4 regions of the Herbaspirillum sp. Her2 genome follow, and region 3 is predicted to be linked to each of the others. Evidence: predicted binding sites of a transcription regulator. Region 3 holds the regulator's gene; each other region holds the start of a gene.

Region 1 (4,754 bases), 1.7 Mb from region 3:
GAGTATGCCTGCCGTGTTTTGTTCTTCGGTGGCTTGATAGACCCAGGCATCACCCTCCTGCAACGATGGCGCATCGGCAGTTTGGGCGTAACTGGCACTGGCGCACAGCAGAGATGCGCTGGCAGCAAAATAGCCGATGATGGGACGGGTTTTTATCATCGAGTATCCTCGTGAGGTCGTTGTTGTGCAATTGGTGTCGCGCAGATGTATGCGGTCAATGCATTGATAGTGCTGTGATGGCAAAACAGCTGCAGCGATCATACGGCCTCTGGCTTTCAAATCACTGACTGATCATTCTCATTCGGATCGGTGCATTGACCACTCTTTGAGAGAGGAAGATGGGGCCTGGCTGCAATCGATTTTCCATATGAAAAGGCCACCGAATGGTGGCCTTTTCAAAAGCGTCGACGCTTTGGTGATGGTAGTTTTATTTCAGTCCCGAGGAGTCCGATCGATTCGAATGGGCTCGCTAGATTTCATTGTTGCTTGTCACCGTCTTACCAGCTGGTCTCCCTCTCCGCCGTAGAAGAAATCTTGTGAATGGCCAGATCCGCCCCTTCAAATTCCTGCTCCGGATCCAGTCGTATCCCGACCGCCTTCTTCAGCAAGCCATAGACGATCCATCCGCCCGCTGCCGCAATGGCGATCCCCATGATGCTGCCGATGAGCTGCGACATGAACGACACGCCACCGCGTCCGCCTAGCGCCTGCAAGCCGAAGATACCCGCCGCAAGACCGCCCCACAGGCCGCACAAGCCATGCAGCGGCCACACGCCCAGCACATCGTCGATCTTCCACTTGTTCTGGGTGCGGGTGAACATCCACACGAAAATCGCCCCCGCAATGCCGCCGGTAACCAGTGCACCCAGCGGATGCATCAGGTCCGAGCCGGCGCATACCGCCACCAGGCCGGCCAGCGGGCCGTTGTAGGCGAAGCCGGGATCGTTGCGACCCATCAGCAGCGCCACCAGCGTGCCGCCGGCCATGGCCATGAGCGAATTCATGGCGACCAGGCCATTCATCTTGTCCAAGGTCTGCGCGCTCATCACGTTGAAGCCGAACCAGCCGACCGTCAGGATCCACGCACCCAAGGCCAGGAAAGGAATGTTGGAGGGCGGATGCGCGGCCACCGCGCCTTCCTTGCTGTAGCGGCCACGGCGTGCGCCCAGCAGCAGGACCGCCGGCAGCGCGATCCAGCCACCCACCGCGTGGACCACGATGGACCCGGCGAAGTCATGGAACTCGGCACCGAAGGTGGCCACCAGCCAGGCTTGCACGCCCAGGTGCTGGTTCCACGCGATGCCCTCGAAGAAGGGATAGACTAGTCCCACCAGCACCGCCGTGGCGATCAGCTGCGGATTGAATTTGGAACGCTCGGCAATGCCGCCCGAGATGATCGCCGGGATGGCCGCCGCGAAGGTCAGCAGGAAGAAGAATTTCACCAGCTCGAAACCGCTGCGCTCGGCCAGCGTTTCGGCACCGGCAAAGAAGCTCACGCCGTAAGCCACGTAATAGCCGATGAAGAAATAGACGATGGTCGACACCGCGAAGTCGGCCAGGATTTTCACCAGGGCATTGACCTGGTTCTTCTTGCGCACCGTCCCCAGTTCCAGGAAGGCAAAGCCGGCATGCATGGCCAGGATCATGATCGCCCCCAGCAAAATGAAGAGGGCGTCTGCGCCGTTTTTGTGATCGTCCACCAGAAAATCTCCCAAAAAGTGTGCAAGGAAATGTTTGAAAGCCACGACTAAAGCAATTTCCGTTCCATTTTGGTGATTATTTTGCAGTCGGCTGATTTTAAAGAACTTTTCAGGTGCATCAGCCTATATTCATTCTTTTGGCCGCACGAAGAGTGTGCAAGACGAGGCGCGTCTTCAAAGGCTGGCTGCATTTTGGTGCGCAGGCCTGCCGGGCTTCAGAGTGCTCCCTGAGAGCCGAGTCAGTGCGATGACACGAACAGCGCCGACGGTTCCGGATCGGGCAGCGCATACGCATCCTTCATCCGCGCCACCTCTTGCGTCGGCGGCAGTTCGAACAGGCGTTTGAATTCGCGGCTGAACTGGGATGCACTCTCGTAGCCGACGCGTGCGCTGGCTTCGGCCACCGTCAGGCCATTGCGCAGCATCAGCAGACGCGCCTGATGCAGGCGCGTCGATTTCAGGTATTGCATCGGCGAGGTAGCGGTGACCGCCTTGAAATGCGCATGGAAGGAAGGCGGACTCATTCCGGCCTCGTGCGCGAGCTGCCCCACATCCAGTTTGTCCGCGTAGGCGGCATGGATCTTCCTGATGGCCCTGGCGACTTTTCCATACTGCCCGTCAGTGCGCAGTGCGGCGCGCATGGAGGCTCCTTGCCGGCCCGTGAGTACCCGCAGGTAGATCTCCTTCACCAGTGAACGGCCCAGGATCCTGGCTTCCATCGGCACCCGCATCGCTTCCAGAAAACGCAGCACGGAGGCGGACATGCTGGCATCCATCCGGGTCGCGAACATGGTCTGCGGATGGGCGGAGAGGTCGGCATCGTCCATCTGCACCAGCACTTCAGCCAGCAGCTGAAAATCCAGCCGGAAATAGATCGCCAGCAAAGGCGTCTTCTCTGTGGCGTCGGTTTCCATCGTGAACGGGACGGGTACCGAAACAGCCAGGTAGTGACGGGCATCATAGAGATAGGTTTGCCCGCCGAGGAATCCACGCTTGCGTCCCTGCACGACCACCACGATGCCCGTCTCATAGAGGACCGGCGTTTCACTCAATGCACGGTTGGACCTGAGGAAGCGCACATCCGGCAGCAGCGACAGGTTGTAGCCCTCGTCAGGAGCGAGCTCGGTGAGCAGCTGCACCATGCGCTGGTGCGCATTCGATTTTTTCTGCGCGGATTTCTTCGTGCTTCCCGACATGAGCAATCTCATAGTTTTAGGCAAACACCACATGCTAACCGACATGGCGGATTTGTGGAGTCCTGCCTATGATGGCACCCATCGTCCTCTGCGTCGGGAAGCTGCTTCGGCCTCCGGGAGAAGCCACCATCAAGGAGCTACAAGGATTCCCATGAAAAATTCCAGGACATTGCATTTCCTGATTACGGGCGTGAGCTCGGGCTTTGGCCGGGCGCTGGCGGATGCTGCCCTGCAGGCTGGCCATTCAGTAACAGGCACAGTGCGCAGCCAAGCCGCCAAAGAGCAATTCGAGCAGCTTGATCCCGCACGGGCGACGGCCATCGTTCTCGATGTGACCAATTTCCCCGCCATTGCTGCGGTGGTCGAGCACCTGGCTCCGGTGGATGTGCTGATCAACAACGCCGGCTATGGACATGAAGGCGCGCTCGAAGAATCCTCGTTTGAAGAGATGCGGCACCAGTTCGATGTCAACGTGTTTGGTGCCGTGGCCATGATGAAGGCCGTGCTGCCCACCATGCGCGCAAGACGCAGCGGCCACATCATCAACATCACCTCCATGGGGGGATTCATCACCATGCCGGGCATTGCTTACTACTGCGGCAGCAAGTTCGCCCTGGAAGGCATTTCCGAGACCCTGGCCAAGGAAGTGGCGGCGTTCGGCATCAAGGTCACCGCCGTGGCGCCCGGTTCCTTCCGTACCGACTGGGCAGGGCGCTCCATGGTGCGCTCGCCCCGCAGCATTGCGGATTACGACGCCGTGATCGATCCGATCCGTGCGGCACGCCAGGCCAAGAGCGGACACCAGCTCGGCGACCCGGCCAAGGCGGCGCAGGTGATCCTCGACATTGCCGGCGATGCCAACGCGCCGGCCCATCTCCTGCTGGGCAGTGATGCCGTCAAGCTGGTGCGCGAAAAGCTGGCGCGGATGGGCGAGGAAATCGACGCATGGGAAACGATCTCGGCATCAACGGATTTCCGGTGAACGATCTTGCGTGAGAGTCCGATGTCGTTGAGATAGTGTGATGCCTGGATCGATCGCGACACTATCCATCGGGAAGAGGCGAGATCATGCGGCCCGAGGGCCGCATTTTTTACGAGAAGAGCGCCGCATGTTTCTGCGGTCAGGACTGGTCAGCAGGGTTTCATCGGACGGTCATATTCGGTTGCTAGATTGCAAGCCCCCGTGTCTTCGTCACTCTTTCCCTCACCCTCACAGGAGTCGCCATGCCAGACCGCAACCCGCTAGCCGACCACAGCCGCCGCCGCTTCCTGCGCGACAGCGCAGTCACGACGATTGCCGCCACTACCACCTTGGCCGCACCCGCCGCATTTTCCGCCGCCCCCGCCATCGTCACTTCCGAGCGCCTGCGCCCGCAATTCCCCGGCGGCATCATGAGCGGCGATGTCACCCGCGACAGCGCCATGATCTGGGCGCGCGCCGACCGCAATGCGCGCATGCTGGTCGAGTATTCCACCCGCGAGGATTTCAGCAACCCGGTGCGCATCGCCGGTCCCACCGCACTGGCACGCGAGGACTACACTGCCCGCGTCGACCTGCGCGGCCTGCCGGCCGGTCAGCGTCTCTACTACCGCGTGCGCTTCCAGGACCTGGTGCATGAGTCCGCCCTGAGCGAACCGCTGACCGGCAGCCTCATGCTGCCCGCCACCACGCCTGCCCAGGCGCGCGACATCACCTTCGCCTTCTCGGGCGACGAAGCGGGCCAGGGCTGGGGTATCAACGAACAGTGGGGCGGTTATCGCGTATATGAAAGCATGCGCCGCTTCCGTCCGGATTTCTTCATCCACTCGGGCGACCAGATCTATGCCGATGGCCCCATCCAGGCCGAAGTGAAGCTGG
Region 2 (4,754 bases), 170 kb from region 3:
TCGTCATGGCCGCCATGCGCGAGACCGCCGCCAGCAGCATCAGGATCGCGCCGACCGGCAGGGCCGCAGCGCGCAGGCCATCGGGGATTTCCAGCGCCGGCGTGGTGATCGGCATCTGCTCCACCGCATGGTCCACGGCCGGATGGATCACCATCAGCACGAAGATGCAGACCACCAGTGCCGCCACCGTTTCGAGCCACACGCGGCCTTTCTCGGAACACTTGTTGATGATGGCGGTGAGCCGCATGTGCTCCCCACGATCCAGCGCCAGCACGGCCCCCAGCATCGACAGCCAGATGAACAGAATCGAGGCCAGTTCATCCGACCATACCAGGGGGTCATGCAGCGCATAGCGGTAGATCACGCCGGTCAGCAGCACCACGGTTTCAGCCACCACCAGGGCGGCCGCCACGGCACCGACCACGTGCATCACCATGCGATTGAATGCGACCAGCGCGCGCGCAGCCGGGTTCATGTTGACCGGGGCGCGGTAAGTCATTGCAGCTTCCATCATCAAGCTCCAGCGAAATGGATTCAGGGCGGGAGCGCTGCCCTCACGGCGAGGGCAGCACTCCGGCGCACGGGCTCATGCAGGCATGAGCCCCGGCAAACGAAGCGCTCAGGCCAGCTTGCCGGTGTACTTTTCCAGCAGGGCCCAGGGCTCGTCGCCGAACTTCTTCTTCCACTCGGCATAGAAACCGGCACTGCGCAGCTTGGCGCGGAAGGAATCGGCATCGGCATTGTTGAAGGCCAGACCCTTGCCCTTCATTTCATCGACCAGCGAATCGTTGAGCTTGCGCACGTCGGCGCGCTGGTTCATGGCGGCTTCGTTGATGATGCGGGCCATCATGTCTTGCAGATCCTTGGGCAGGCGCTCGAAGGATTTCTTGTTGCCCAGGAACCAGAAGCCATCCCACATGTGGTTGGTGATGGAGCAGTACTTCTGCACTTCGTAGAGCTTGGCGGTGGAGATGATGGCCATGGGGTTTTCCTGGCCTTCCACGATCTTGGTCTGCAGGGCCGAATAGACTTCGGCGAAGTTGATCGAGGTCGGGGCCGCATCGAAGGCCTTGAACATCGAGGTCCACAGCGGGCTGGGCGGCACGCGCAGCTTCATGCCCTTGAGGTCGTCGGCCGCCTTGATGGGCTTGGTGCTGTTGGTGATCTGGCGATAGCCGTTGTCCCAGATCTTTTCAAAGGCGAACAGTGTGGACTTGGCTTCGATCTGCTTGCGCACGTGCGCGCCCAGTTCGCCATCCATGGCCGGCCAGACCTGGCTGTAATCCTTGAAGGCAAACCCGATGCCGGAGATCTGCGCAGCCGGCACCAGCGTGCCCAGGATCAGCGGCGAGAGCGTGAAGAAATCAATCGCGCCCGCACGCACCTGCGAGAGCATGTCGGTATCGGTGCCCAACTGGTTGTTGGGGTAGAGCTGCAGTTCGATGCGGCCCTTGGATTGTTCCGCGATGGCCGCGGCCATTTCCTTGGCGCGCGCATTCATCGGGTGCGTGACCGGCAGATTGTTGGCGTACTTGAAGGTGAATTCGGCCGCATGCGCGGAGGTCGATACCAGGCCGGTAGCGGCGGCAGCCGAGGCCACCGAAGCCGTCTTCAGAAAATGGCGGCGCGTGATCTTGCCAGTGGATTGTTCCATCTGCTTGTCTCCTGTCTGTCTGTTTGTAATTTTGAAATTTGCTGAATCCGGCGCTACCAGGGCTTGCTGGATCGGGCGTGCAGCTCCCTGTCCCGGGTGGTCAACACTGCCTGTGCCTCGACAGAGCAAATTGGATGCCAAGCCCCCGGTCCTCCCTGGTCGGCATGGCCTCGCCCCGCTCCCTCAACGGCACTGCGCCTGTATTCTCTGCGATAAGGGCGGGCCTGTACAAGCACGCAATCATCGCCGCCCTCATTTATTTACGTGCAGCGGGGCTGCGACACCTGTCGCAGGAGTGTCGCTGCACTGTCGCAGGAATCGACACCTGTTCATGCTGCTCACCGGCAATAGTGATGCCTGCCGGCTGCTGCAGCGCAATGATTTACGTTAACGTAAAGTACGTGCTATCTTCATGCGGTCGGCGGGCACGGCCCTGCCCTGTTCCATTTTTTCCTGCATGTCGGGAATGAGCGGGCCGCCTGCCGAACACATCAGCACGCATCAACATCAACAACAAAGCGAGACCCGGCGCGGCTTTGCGCCGGCACTCTCAGGAGACGGGCAAGATGCAGGCCGGCACCTGGCACGATGGCGCCATCACCGGCTGCGCGATGCCGAGGCAAGGGACCTTCGACACCGGCTGCATGCGGTGGCGCAAGCGGTCCTGCGCGTGGCACCGATTTTGCATATTGCCCCTGTGTGTAACGGAGCGACCCCGCTCCATTGACCCCGTGATTACGGACACAAGGACAACCCCATGACTGTTTCTGCATCCTCACCCTGCATCACCGGCTGGAACCATTCGCAGTTCGGCAAGCTCGACGGCATCGATCCGGAAGTGCTGATCGGTCAGGTCGCCAAGGCCGCCATCGAGCACGCCGGGCTGCAACCGGAAGACATCGACTCGGTGCATTTCGGCACCTTCAATGCCGGTTTCCTGTACCAGGATTTCCCTTCTTCGCTGGTCCTGAACACGCTGCCGCAGCTGCGCTTCAAACCCGCCACGCGCCTGGAGAATGCCTGCGCCACCGGTTCGGCGGCCATCCATTCGGGCCTGCAGGCGATCAAGGCCGGCGAATCGAAACACGTGCTGGTGATCGGCTTCGAGAAGATGACCGAGCTGGCCACCGCGCAAGTGGGCGAGGTGCTGCTCAAGGCCTGCTACGCCAAGGAAGAGGCGGGCATTCCGGGCGGCTTTGCCGGGGTCTTCGGCAAAATCGCGCAGAGCTACTTCGATCGCTTCGGCGACCAGTCCGATGCGCTGGCGATGATCGCGGCCAAGAATCACAAGAACGGCATGGTCAATCCCTATGCGCACATGCGCAAGGATTTCGGTTTCGATTTCTGCCGCACGGTCTCCGACAAGAACCCGTACGTGGCCGGTCCGCTCAAGCGCACCGACTGCTCGCTCGTTTCCGACGGCGCAGTGGCCCTGGTGATCAGCGCCGCCGATGTGGCCAAGTCCATGCCGCGTGCCGTGCAATTCCGCGCGGCGGTCCACGTCAATGATTTCCTGCCGCTGTCGCGCCGCGACCCGACCCGCTTCGAGGCCGCCGAGCTGGCCTGGAAGAAGGCGCTGGGTCAGGCCAACCTGAGCCTCGATGATCTCTCGCTGGTGGAAACGCACGACTGCTTCACCGTGGCCGAATTGCTGGAATACGAAGCCATGGGCCTGGCCCCGCACGGCCAGGGCGCGCGCGTGATTGCCGAAGGCATCACCGCCAAGGACGGCAAGCTGCCGGTCAATCCCTCGGGCGGGCTGAAGTCCAAGGGCCATCCTGTCGGTGCCACCGGTGTCTCGATGCACGTGATGGCGGCCATGCAGGCATCCCATGATGCGGGCGACATGCAGATCGCCAATGCGCGCTATGCCGGCGTGTTCAACATGGGCGGTGCGGCGGTGGCCAACTATGTGAGCATTCTGGAGCGTGTGAACTGAAAATGCGGTAGCAGCCCCGGCGCGCCATCCTGGCGTTGAAGGATGGCGCGCCATATGAAGTGATGTGCAAAAAAAACAGAACAAGGCAGCACGCCAATTTCCATCAGAATTCCATCAGAAGAATCGGGACGAGTGAGACGATGTTAAGCAAAGTGATGAACCTGGGCCGCCTGCTCTCGGACGTGGCGCGCCGCTTTCCGGAAGAGCCGGGCCTGATCCTGGCGCAAGGCGCAACCGATGGCAGCGACCGCCTGATCCCCTGGCGCGAGATCAATGCCCGCGTCGATGCGCTGGCCCACGCCCTCACCCGGCGCGGCGTCAAGAAGGGCGACAAGATGCTGGTCCACTCGCGCAACAACCAGCAGATCTTCGAGAGTGCCTGGGCCGCCTTCAAGATGGGCGTGGTCTGGGTGCCGACCAATTTCCGCATCACGCCGCCCGAGGCCGCCTATCTCGGCCAGTCCAGCGGCGCCTGCGTGATGCTGTATGACCGCGGTTTCGCACCGTATGTCGATGCGGTGAAATCCGCCTCGCCCACGCTCGAACACGTGGTGGCCCTGGCCGACGCACGGCCGGGCGAACTCGATTACGAAACGCTGGTGGCCGATGGCAGCGGCGAAACCTTCCGCGAGGCCGAAGTCGATTACGACGATCCGCTGTGGTTCTTCTATACCTCCGGCACCACCGGCCATCCCAAGGCGGGCATGCTCTCGCACGGCCAGATGGCCTTCGTGGTGACCAATCACCTGGCCGACCTGATGCCGGGACTCACGCATCAATCGCGCTCGCTGGTGGTGGCACCGCTGTCACACGGCGCAGGCGTGCATGCCGTGGTCAATACCGCGCGCGGTGCGGCCAGCATCCTGCTCTCTTCCGAACGGCTGGTGGTCGAGGAAGCCTGGCAGCTGGTGGAAAAATACAAGGTGGACAATCTCTTCACGGTGCCCACCATCGTCAAGATCCTGGTCGAGGATGAGTCGGTGGACCGCTACGACCACAGCTCGCTGAAACACGTCATCTATGCCGGCGCCCCCATGTATCGCGCCGACCAGATCCATGCATTGAAGAAGCTGGGCAAGGTGCTGGTGCAGTATTACGGCCTGGGCGAAGTGACCGGCAATATCACCTTCCTGCCGTCCTATTTGCACTTCGAGGATGACG
Region 3 (4,754 bases):
TTCGGACACCATCAGGTGCGTTTCCACCTGGCCATGCTTGCGCAGATGCTCCAGCAGCCGCACGCCATAGATGGCACCGGTGGCACCGGTGATCGCAACGATCAGGCGCTGGCGCGGCTGGCTGGAAGAACTGCTCATGAGTCAGTCAGGTAAGTAAAACTCAGCCCTTGATCAGGGTCTGCAGTTCGCCGGACTCGTACATCTCGGTCATGATGTCGGAGCCGCCGACGAATTCACCCTTCACGTACAGCTGAGGAATGGTCGGCCAGTTCGAGTATTCCTTGATGCCCTGGCGCACGTCCGGGCTTTCCAGCACGTTGACGGTGACGATGTTCTCGGCACCGCTGGCCTTCAGCAGCTGGATGGCCTTGCCGGAAAAGCCGCATTGGGGGAACTGTGCAGTGCCCTTCATGAACAGCACCACGGGGTTTTGGGTCACGGTTTCTTTGATCCAGGATTGGACGTCGCTCATGGCTGTGCCTTTAAAAATGGGATTGCCCGACATTATAGGGAAAAGCCGGCGGGCGCGTTGAAATCGCCTGCATGCTGGTGGCCTGTCTGAACGGGAAAAAAATTGCATCGAGGAAATGATTTATATCGTATGCAAATTCTTGTGTCGAAGATGAGGGTGCCGTGAAGACATTCAAGCCGTCCCTTGCATCATCGTCAGCAGCGGCGGTGGAAAAGTTGCTTTACGCAATGATTTATATCTTTTCCACAGGCTTGGCCAGTTCGGCGGCCGCAAATGAAAAAGGGCGCTTGCGCGCCCCTTCCTCATGAAATTCGGCTGGCTTTCTCAGCAGCCTTGCGGCTGCGAGGTGGCTTGCCGAGGGTGTCCTGGCTTATGCCGCTCCGGCCACCGCATCCTCCGGCGTTTCGTCCGGCAGGCGCTTGGCCATGGAGTGATGCTCCTGCAACTTGTCCTTGTGCTTGATGACCTGGCGATCGAGCTTGTCGATCAGCGTGTCAATGGCAGCGTAGAGGTCGTGTGCGATGCTTTCCGCATGTAGATCCTTCCCCTTGATGTGGACGTTGATTTCCGCTTTTTGGCGCTTTTCCTTTTCTGTGAGTTTATCTACGCTCAGGATCACGCTGACGTCGATCACGTTGTCGAAATGGCGCTTGATACGCGAGAGCTTGCTTTGCACGTATTCCCGGATGGCGGGGGTCAGTTCGAGGTGGTGTCCACTGATGGTCAGATTCATACAAGACTCCTATCGTGAAGTCACTGGAGGTTCGTGCAATCGATCCTGCTGCAGCTGTACCACGGGCACGGTCTTCGTGTCGGATGGCGCGGGCATCAGTCGGATGCTTGCCTGAACACAGCAACGGTACTGCAGAAAAACTGAGGAAAAACTCAGAGGGACTTGCGGAGATTGACCGGCGGAATCTTCAACACTTCGCGGTATTTGGCGACTGTGCGTCGCGCGACCACCATGCCTTGTTCTGCCAGCATATCCGCAATCTTGCTATCGGATAATGGGGTCTGCGGGTTCTCGGCTCCTATCAACTGTTTGATCAGCGCCCGTATCGCGGTGGAGGATGCTTCACCTCCGGTTTCAGTCGCGACATGGCTACCGAAGAAGTATTTCAACTCAAACATTCCATGCGGAGTGAGCATGTATTTCTGAGTCGTCACGCGAGAGATGGTGCTCTCGTGTAGACCCAGTGTATCAGCAATTTCACGCAGCACAAGGGGGCGCATGGCGACTGCCCCATGTGAAAAGAAGTTTCTTTGACGTTCCACAATAGCCTGCGCGACGCGCAAAATTGTATCGAAACGTTGCCGCATGTTCTTGATGAGCCACTTGGCTTCCTGCAACTGCGACGACAGCGAACCTTCTCCCTTGGCTTGCTTCAATGCACTGGCATACATCGCATTGACGCGCAGCTTGGGCATGACCTCATGGTTGAGCATGACCTGCCAGCCGTTCTTTGTCTGCTTGACAATCACGTCCGGCACCACATAGTCCGAGGCATCGCGCGCGAATTCCGCACCCGGATGCGGACGGCACTGGCGGATCACGGCCTGCGCTTCACGCAGGTCTTCGTCATCGCAATCCAGTGCCTTCTTGATCTTGTTGAAATCGCGTTGTGCAAACAGCGGCAGGTAATCCTCCACGATCCTCAAGGCCAGCTTGCGCGTCACGAAGGGAATCTTGGGCAGGCGGCGGATCTGCAGGGCCAGGCATTCGCCGGCACTGCGCGCACCGACACCCGCCGGGTCCAGGCTCTGCAGCAGCTTGAGCGAAATCGACAGCTCTTCCATGTCGATGCCCAGCTCTTCGGGCAGGCGCGCGTGGATGTCTTCCAGCGGCTCTTCCAGATAGCCGCTCTCGTCGAGCGCATCGGTGAGCAGTTCCAGCAGCGCACGATCACGCAGGGTGCGTGCGGTCACGCGGATCTGTTCCAGCAGGTGTTCGCGCAGGGTCAGTTCGTGCGCTTCGAGTTGTGGACGGGCATCGTCATCGTCTGGCGACTTGCCGCTGCGCGCGACGTCGTCGAAGCTCCAGTCGGCATCCCCCGTGACACCGGCTTCCGGCGCGTTGTCCTGGTAGTCGAAGCTGGAATCGCCATCGCTGGCGGCCGGGGCCGCTTCGCCGCTGCCTTCGTGACTGGTTTCGGCAACGCCGCTGGAGGGCGAACTGGAGACCGCGCCATCGGCCAGCAGACGTACCGAATTGTCGAGCGCGTCGTCGAGGCGTTCCAGCAGGGGATTATCGGAGAGGATCTGTTCCAGTTCCTGGTGCAGTTCCAGCGTCGACAGTTGCAACAGTCTGATCGACTGCTGCAGTTGCGGCGTCAATGCGAGGTGCTGCGAGGTACGTAACTGGAGCGACTGTTTCATCTGTCTTTCTGAAAGCGGCGTGGCCCGCTGGTTGCTCTGCCGGTCGTTGCGTATTGCGTATTGCTTGTTGCGTATTACGTGATGTGCACTCTGTATTTCTTCAAGCGTATCGGGCAAGCCGACTGCACCGCTTACATGCGGAAATGCTCGCCCAGATACACGCGGCGCACCGACTCGTTGGCGATGATCTCTTCCGGATTGCCGCTGGCCAGCACCGTGCCCTGGTTGATGATGTAGGCGCGATCACAGATGCCCAGCGTTTCGCGCACGTTGTGGTCGGTGATCAGCACGCCGATGCCGCGTTCCTTCAGGAAGCGCACGATGCGCTGAATCTCGATCACGGCAATCGGGTCGATACCGGCGAACGGTTCATCCAGCAGCACGAAGCGCGGATCGGTGGCCAGTGCGCGGGCGATCTCGACGCGCCGGCGTTCACCGCCCGAGAGCGACAGCGCCTGGCTTTCGCGCAGCTTCTCGATCTGCAATTCGTGCAGCAGGTTGTTGAGGCGGCCTTCGATTTCATCGCGCGAGAGCGGCTTGCCCTCTTCCCGGCGCAGTTCCAGCACGGCGCGGATATTGTCTTCCACCGTCAGCTTGCGGAATACCGAGGCTTCCTGCGGCAGGTAGGACAAGCCCATGGTGGCACGCTTGTGGATCGGCATGCGCGAAATGGACGCGCCATCGAGGTCGATCTCGCCACCATCGGAAGGCACCAGTCCCACGATCATGTAGAACGAGGTGGTCTTGCCGGCCCCATTGGGGCCGAGCAGGCCGACCACCTCGCCGCTGCGCAATTCCATCGAGACATCGCGCACTACCTGGCGCGCGCCATAACTTTTCTTCAGGCCGCGAACGACCAGCGAGCTGACTGCCATCGTTACTGATCCTTTCCGCTGTCGCGACGCGTTGCAGGCTGCGCGGCGTTGTTCTTGCCCGCGGGCTGGGCCGACGGGGTGGCCGGCGCGGTGCTGCCTGCCGGCGGCGGATTCTTGGGCTGGATCACCGCAGTGATGCGGCCTGCGCCCGGCTTGCTCTCGCCGGTGGCGGTGTTGTTCACGGAATAGAATTCGGCGCGGCTGTCGTAGGAGATGAATTCGCCGTTGACTTCATCGGTGATGCGATCGCCGTCCATGCGCTGGATGTGCGCGCGCTGGAACAGCTTGGAGATTTCGGTCTGCTCCGAATACTCGATGCGCTCGGCCTGGCCTTCGATCCACAGGTTGGGACCGCCGTCACGCTTCTGGCGGAAGTTGGCCAGCGCGCCCGGGGCCGCATACAGCACCGCATTTTCATAACCGTACTGGTCGGTCGTCAATACCACGCGGCCGGCCTTGATGATCAGCGTGCCGCGGGTCATGACCACGTTGCCGGTAAAGGTCTTCACCTGGCGCACGTCATCGTAGACCATCTGGTCTGCCTCGATGTTGGTCGGCTTGGTGGAGTCCGCCTTCTCGGCGTTGGCCACGCCGCACACGGCAGCCAGCATCAGCATCGGCAGTAAGAATGAGCGTTTCATTGGGTTCCTGTCTGATCGGTTCTTGGCGTTTTTATCCCGGAGTCATCCGGCTTAGCGTTTCTTCGGAGTGGGCTCGTAATAGCCGCGGACATTGCCGAACAGCTGCACCACCTGGGTCGCATTGTTGGCCACCATGCCCACGCCGTTCAGGCGCGTGGTGCCCATGGTCATGGCCACCGGCTTGTCGGTCTTGACGATTTCATCGTCAGGCAACAGCAGCAGGTATTCCGACACCAGGTGCATCTGCTCGCGGCCCTTGTAGGGCGCGCGAATGGCGTTGGCGTTGCCGTACATGTGGATCTGCGTCTGGTCGTCGGTGACGCGCGCGGTATCCGAGTAGAGCTCCATCGGTGCCTGGTTCTGGTCCAGGTTGTGCACCACCGGCTTGGT
Region 4 (4,754 bases), 900 kb from region 3:
ATCGATCCGCAGATCTTTGCGCCGCTGGCCAGCAACATCACCCGCGTGGCAGAGGAGGCGCCGGACCTCGGTGGACGCGGCTGGTGGACGCTCTACAACGGCGGCCATGGCCAGAAGAGCGTGGCCATGCTGCGCGAGATCCGCTTCACGGGCAACAATCGCGGCGCCGGCGTGCTCTTCATCGGCGTGCGCCCGAGCTACTTCTTCAGCATCTTCGAGGGCGTGGACCTGGGCTATGACTCCAGTCTCTTCATCGTCGATGCGAGCGATGGCACGGTGGTCGTGCAGGGGCGCGACACCAGCTTCAGCAGCGCCGACCCGGCCCTGCTGGAGGGCATCACGGCCAGCGTGGGACAACGCCGCACCAGCGATTTCATCGCCTATACACGTGCTGACAAGACACGCTACTACGCCGCCATCGCCCAGTTGCCGCACACCTCGTGGTGGGTAGTCAGCGCCACGCCAAGCGACAAGCTCAACGCCGACACCCGCTCGGTGCGCGACAAGATCATCGCCATCGGCCTGCTGTGCTTTGCCGCTTCGCTGTTCCTCTCGGCGCTGATCGCGCGCAGTATCAGCGTGCCCCTGCAGCGCCTGGTGGGCGCCATGAAGGAAGCCGGCAGCGGCGATACCACGGTGCGCGTGGAACAGGCCGGCGGCGACGAGATCGCCATCCTCTCGCGCAAGTTCAACGAGATGGCCGGCAAGCTGCAGCAGAACAAGGAAGAACTGGAAGATCAGGTCGCCCGCCGCACGCGCGAACTGGAGCTGGCCAACCGCAAGCTGGAAGCGCTGTCGGCCACCGATGGCCTGACCGGGGTGGCCAACCGGCGTCGCTTCGACGAGGTACTCGACAGCGAGCTGCGGCGCTCGGTGCGCTCCGGCCATGCGCTGGCGCTCCTGATGCTGGACGTGGATTACTTCAAGAAATACAACGACCGCTACGGCCACGTGGCAGGGGATGAGTGCCTGCGCATCGTGGCGCGCGTGCTGCAGAAGAGTTCGCGCCGCGCTACCGACCTGGTAGCACGCTATGGCGGCGAGGAGTTCTGCGTCATCATCGCCGAGAGCGATACCGCCCATGCCCTGCAGCAGGCCGAGCACATCTGCCAGGCCATCTTCGAACTCAAGCTGCCGCATGCCGATTCGCCCTTCGGCTACATCACGGCCAGCATCGGCGTGGCCTCGCTGCAGCCGGATGAGCACACCAGCGCCGAACAACTGCTGCGCGTGGCCGACCAGGCGCTGTATCACGCCAAGTACCAAGGCCGCAACCGCGTGGTGCTGGGCAGTGACGCGACCAGCAACCTGTGATCGGGTAGAGTCGCACGGACCGGCTCACCTGACGAAATGCTGACGTCGCGCGACGCTTTGCAAAGTTGCGTCAAGACGCCGCCGGCGGCCCTGAACCAATGTCATCGCGCTGCATCATATCGCTATGCCCACCATCACTTTGAGAAGAGAGGTATAGCAGATGAACCCGAGTCGCCAAGAAAAAAAACACTGGACCATCGATGACATCGACCTGAACCGCATCGACCGCGAGCGGGTGCGGCAGAATGAAGACCTGTTCTACCTGGTGGCCTGCGCTTCCTTCGTCGAAAGCGGTTCCGACCTCTACACCCACAACCTGGTGGAATTCTACAAAGGCGATGCCGAGGTCGAGACATGGTTGCGCGAGCAGTGGGAACAGGAAGAGCTGCAGCACGGCGCGGCCCTGCGCGCCTATGTCGAGCATGTCTGGCCGGAGTTCGACTGGCCGCGCGCCTACCAGGGCTTCCTCGACGAATATTCGCAATACTGCAAGGTCGAGCTGCTCGAACCGACACGGGCCCAGGAGCTGGCCGCGCGCTGCGTGGTCGAGACCGGCACCTCCACTTACTACCGGGCGCTGGCGCGGGCCACCGACGAGCCGGTCCTGAAGCACCTGGCCGGACTCATCGCCAATGACGAGGTCAATCACTACAAGCATTTCTACCAATACTTCCGCCGCTATCGCCGCCAGGAAAACATCGGCCGCTCGCGCGTCTTCGGCACCCTCAGCCGGCGCACCCTGGAACTGAAGAGCGAAGACGCCGATTGCGCCATCCGCCACGTGGTGATGGTGTACAAGCCGGAACTGGCCGCCGATCCGGCACGCGTGAAGGAACTGGCCTCGCGCATGAGCCGTACCGTGCGCGTCAATCTCAAGCCCGAAACCACCATCAAGATGATCATGCGGCCGCTGGAGTTGCCGGTGACCCTGCAGAACATGATCGAATTCCCCTTGCGCCAGTTCATGCAGCACGTGCTGTTGCGCTGATCCCGCGCCGCAGGGTGGTCCGCCAGGACCATCTGAACCACCCCAAGCGCCAGGCAGGCACCGCAATGGATCACGCCGCCTGGCGCTTCATCATTCACGATGTGCTCACTATTGTGAACAATCCGTCTCACCCCTCAGGAAGTTGAGCCACCTGCCGTAAACCCGCCTCCACTGGCGCTTTGCGCGGCGCACCAAGATCGCGCACAGCCGAGCGCCAGGCTGGTGAGTGTTGCCGCAGCGACATGAGACTGTCGACAATGGCGCTCGGCTTTGGTGCGCAATCCTGGCGTGCCTGACAACATTCTTCCCGCACCGCGCCCCTCCCCGCCCCGCTTTGATGCAGCCCGCAGGCCCTTGGCGGGGCATTGGCACGCAATCTGCTAAAGCGACTGGGCAGTGAAAAAAATCTTCCAAAACTTTTCTCGAGGGAGCACCACATGTCACGTCGTACCGTACTGAAAGCCACCGCTCTGGGCGCATTCGCACTGGCCGCATCCTCCTGGCTGCCTTCGGCCTTCGCTGCCGACACCATCAAGGTCGGTATCCTGCACTCGCTGTCGGGCACCATGGCGATTTCCGAAACGTCCCTCAAGGACGTGGCCCTGATGACCATCGACGAAATCAACGCCGCCGGCGGCGTGATGGGCAAGAAGCTCGAACCGGTGGTGGTCGACCCCGCCTCGAACTGGCCGCTGTTCGCCGAAAAGGCCCGCCAGCTGATCTCCCAGGACAAGGTCTCGGTGGTCTTCGGCTGCTGGACTTCGGTGTCGCGCAAGTCGGTGCTGCCGGTCTTCAAGGAACTGAACAGCCTGCTGTTCTACCCGGTGCAGTACGAAGGTGAAGAACTGGAGAAGAACGTCTTCTACACCGGTGCTGCCCCCAACCAGCAAGCCATTCCCGCCGTGGAATACCTGATGTCCAAGGAAGGCGGCGGCGCCAAGCGCTTCGTGCTGCTGGGCACCGACTACGTCTATCCGCGTACCACCAACAAGATCCTGCGCGCCTTCCTGCACAGCAAGGGTGTGAAGGATTCCGACATCGACGAGGTCTACACCCCGTTCGGCCACTCCGATTACCAGACCATCGTGGCCAACATCAAGAAGTTCTCCGCAGGTGGCAAGACGGCCGTGATCTCGACCATCAACGGCGACTCCAACGTGCCCTTCTACAAGGAACTGGGCAACGCCGGCCTGAAGGCGACCGACGTGCCGGTGGTGGCGTTCTCGGTGGGTGAAGAAGAACTGCGCGGTGTCGATACCAAGCCGCTGGTGGGCCACCTGGCCGCCTGGAACTACTTCGAATCGGTGAAGAATCCGGTCAACACCGCCTTCATCAAGAAGTGGAAGGAATACGCCAAGGCCAAGAACCTGCCCAACGCCGATACCGTCGTGACCAACGACCCGATGGAAGCCACCTACGTCGGCATCCACATGTGGGCACAGGCCGTGGAAAAGGCCAAGTCCACCGACACCGACAAGGTGATCGCCGCCATGGGTGGCCAGACCTACAAGGCACCGTCGGGCTACACGCTGGAAATGGACAAGACCAACCACCACCTGCACAAGCCCGTCATGATCGGCGAAATCAAGGCAGACGGTCAGTTCAACGTGGTCTACAAGACCAAGACCACCATCCGCGCGCAACCCTGGAGCCCGTACATCCCGGGCAACGAAAGCAAGCAGAAGAACTAAGCTTGCGGTTGTTGTTGTAGTTCATGGCGTTCTTCGGAGCGCCTTCGATACGCCGCGCTGCGGCTACTCAGTCCGAACGGGTTTTTGTTGCACAATCTACAGACCGTTCGCCCTGAGTAGCCGCGTCAGCGGCGTATCGAAGGCGCTCCGTCCGCCCCGATGCATCTCCCTCCACAAGAAAACCGCCCGACGACTCGCTCCGGCCAGCCTATTGACCGGCCCGCGCTTCGAGGCGCACACCGACCATGAAACCAGCCATCCAGTTCCTACGCGGGCTGCTCGCGACCTGGCTTTGCGTCCACGCCCTGGGGGCGTTCGCAGCCATCGATCCGGCCCTGCTCAAGCCCCTTGGCGGAGACGACCCCGACGCGCGCATCGACGCCGTCAACCAGATTGCCGCGCTGGCCAATGATGACGCGCTCAAGATCCTCAATGCCCTGAACAGCGACGCGCTCTACGTCACCCCCGCCGGTGACGTGCTCATCGTCGACGACGCCGGCAAGGCATTCAATCCGGCCACCGACCAGACCGGCCCGGCCCCCGATGACGCCGAAGGCATCACCGTCAACAACCGCCTGCGCGGTGCTGTCGATGGCGCGCTCTCGGGTCTGAAACTGCTCTCGCCGCAGCGTGACCAGCGCCTGGCCGCCGCCGGTGAATTGCTCAAGAATGCCGACCCGGCCCAGATCCCGCTGATTGAAAAAGCGCTCGCCAAGGAAAGCGATCCGCAGATCAAGGACGTGCTGCAGCAGGTGCAAGCC

What was found. Region 3 encodes sigma-54, which starts transcription at its own class of promoters, with help from an activator protein. Its sites were predicted from a motif close to TGGCANGNAANCTGCTTT; they were not measured.
Region 1: ACWHXP_RS17375 (ammonium transporter) is a predicted target of sigma-54. The motif match lies at 1,750-1,767, and genes of this name have one in related genera.
Region 2: ACWHXP_RS00410 (acetyl-CoA acetyltransferase) is a predicted target of sigma-54. The motif match lies at 2,326-2,343, and genes of this name have one in related genera.
Region 4: urtA (urea ABC transporter substrate-binding protein) is a predicted target of sigma-54. The motif match lies at 2,669-2,686, and genes of this name have one in related genera.

What each region holds. Positions count from the first base shown of each region.
Region 1 is NZ_CM176331.1:3,819,391-3,824,144, reverse strand. Features, by position in the region: gene ACWHXP_RS17380 (hypothetical protein) at 1-159, opposite strand, end outside; gene ACWHXP_RS17375 (ammonium transporter) at 498-1,700, opposite strand; gene ACWHXP_RS17370 (AraC family transcriptional regulator) at 1,940-2,842, opposite strand; gene ACWHXP_RS17365 (oxidoreductase) at 3,048-3,878, shown strand; gene ACWHXP_RS17360 (alkaline phosphatase D family protein) at 4,121-4,754, shown strand, end outside.
Region 2 is NZ_CM176331.1:88,064-92,817, reverse strand. Features, by position in the region: gene ACWHXP_RS00420 (TRAP transporter large permease) at 1-514, opposite strand, end outside; gene ACWHXP_RS00415 (TRAP transporter substrate-binding protein) at 620-1,654, opposite strand; gene ACWHXP_RS00410 (acetyl-CoA acetyltransferase) at 2,412-3,593, shown strand; gene ACWHXP_RS00405 (acyl-CoA synthetase) at 3,656-4,754, shown strand, end outside.
Region 3 is NZ_CM176331.1:5,521,203-5,525,956, forward strand. Features, by position in the region: gene ACWHXP_RS25085 (UbiX family flavin prenyltransferase) at 1-138, opposite strand, end outside; gene grxD (Grx4 family monothiol glutaredoxin) at 161-472, opposite strand; gene ACWHXP_RS25095 (hypothetical protein) at 634-780, shown strand; gene hpf (ribosome hibernation-promoting factor, HPF/YfiA family) at 843-1,205, opposite strand; gene ACWHXP_RS25105 (RNA polymerase factor sigma-54) at 1,358-2,848, opposite strand; gene lptB (LPS export ABC transporter ATP-binding protein) at 2,980-3,723, opposite strand; gene lptA (lipopolysaccharide transport periplasmic protein LptA) at 3,726-4,364, opposite strand; gene lptC (LPS export ABC transporter periplasmic protein LptC) at 4,416-4,754, opposite strand, start outside.
Region 4 is NZ_CM176331.1:4,625,719-4,630,472, reverse strand. Features, by position in the region: gene ACWHXP_RS21050 (sensor domain-containing diguanylate cyclase) at 1-1,314, shown strand, start outside; gene ACWHXP_RS21045 (ferritin-like domain-containing protein) at 1,475-2,302, shown strand; gene urtA (urea ABC transporter substrate-binding protein) at 2,740-3,993, shown strand; gene urtB (urea ABC transporter permease subunit UrtB) at 4,239-4,754, shown strand, end outside.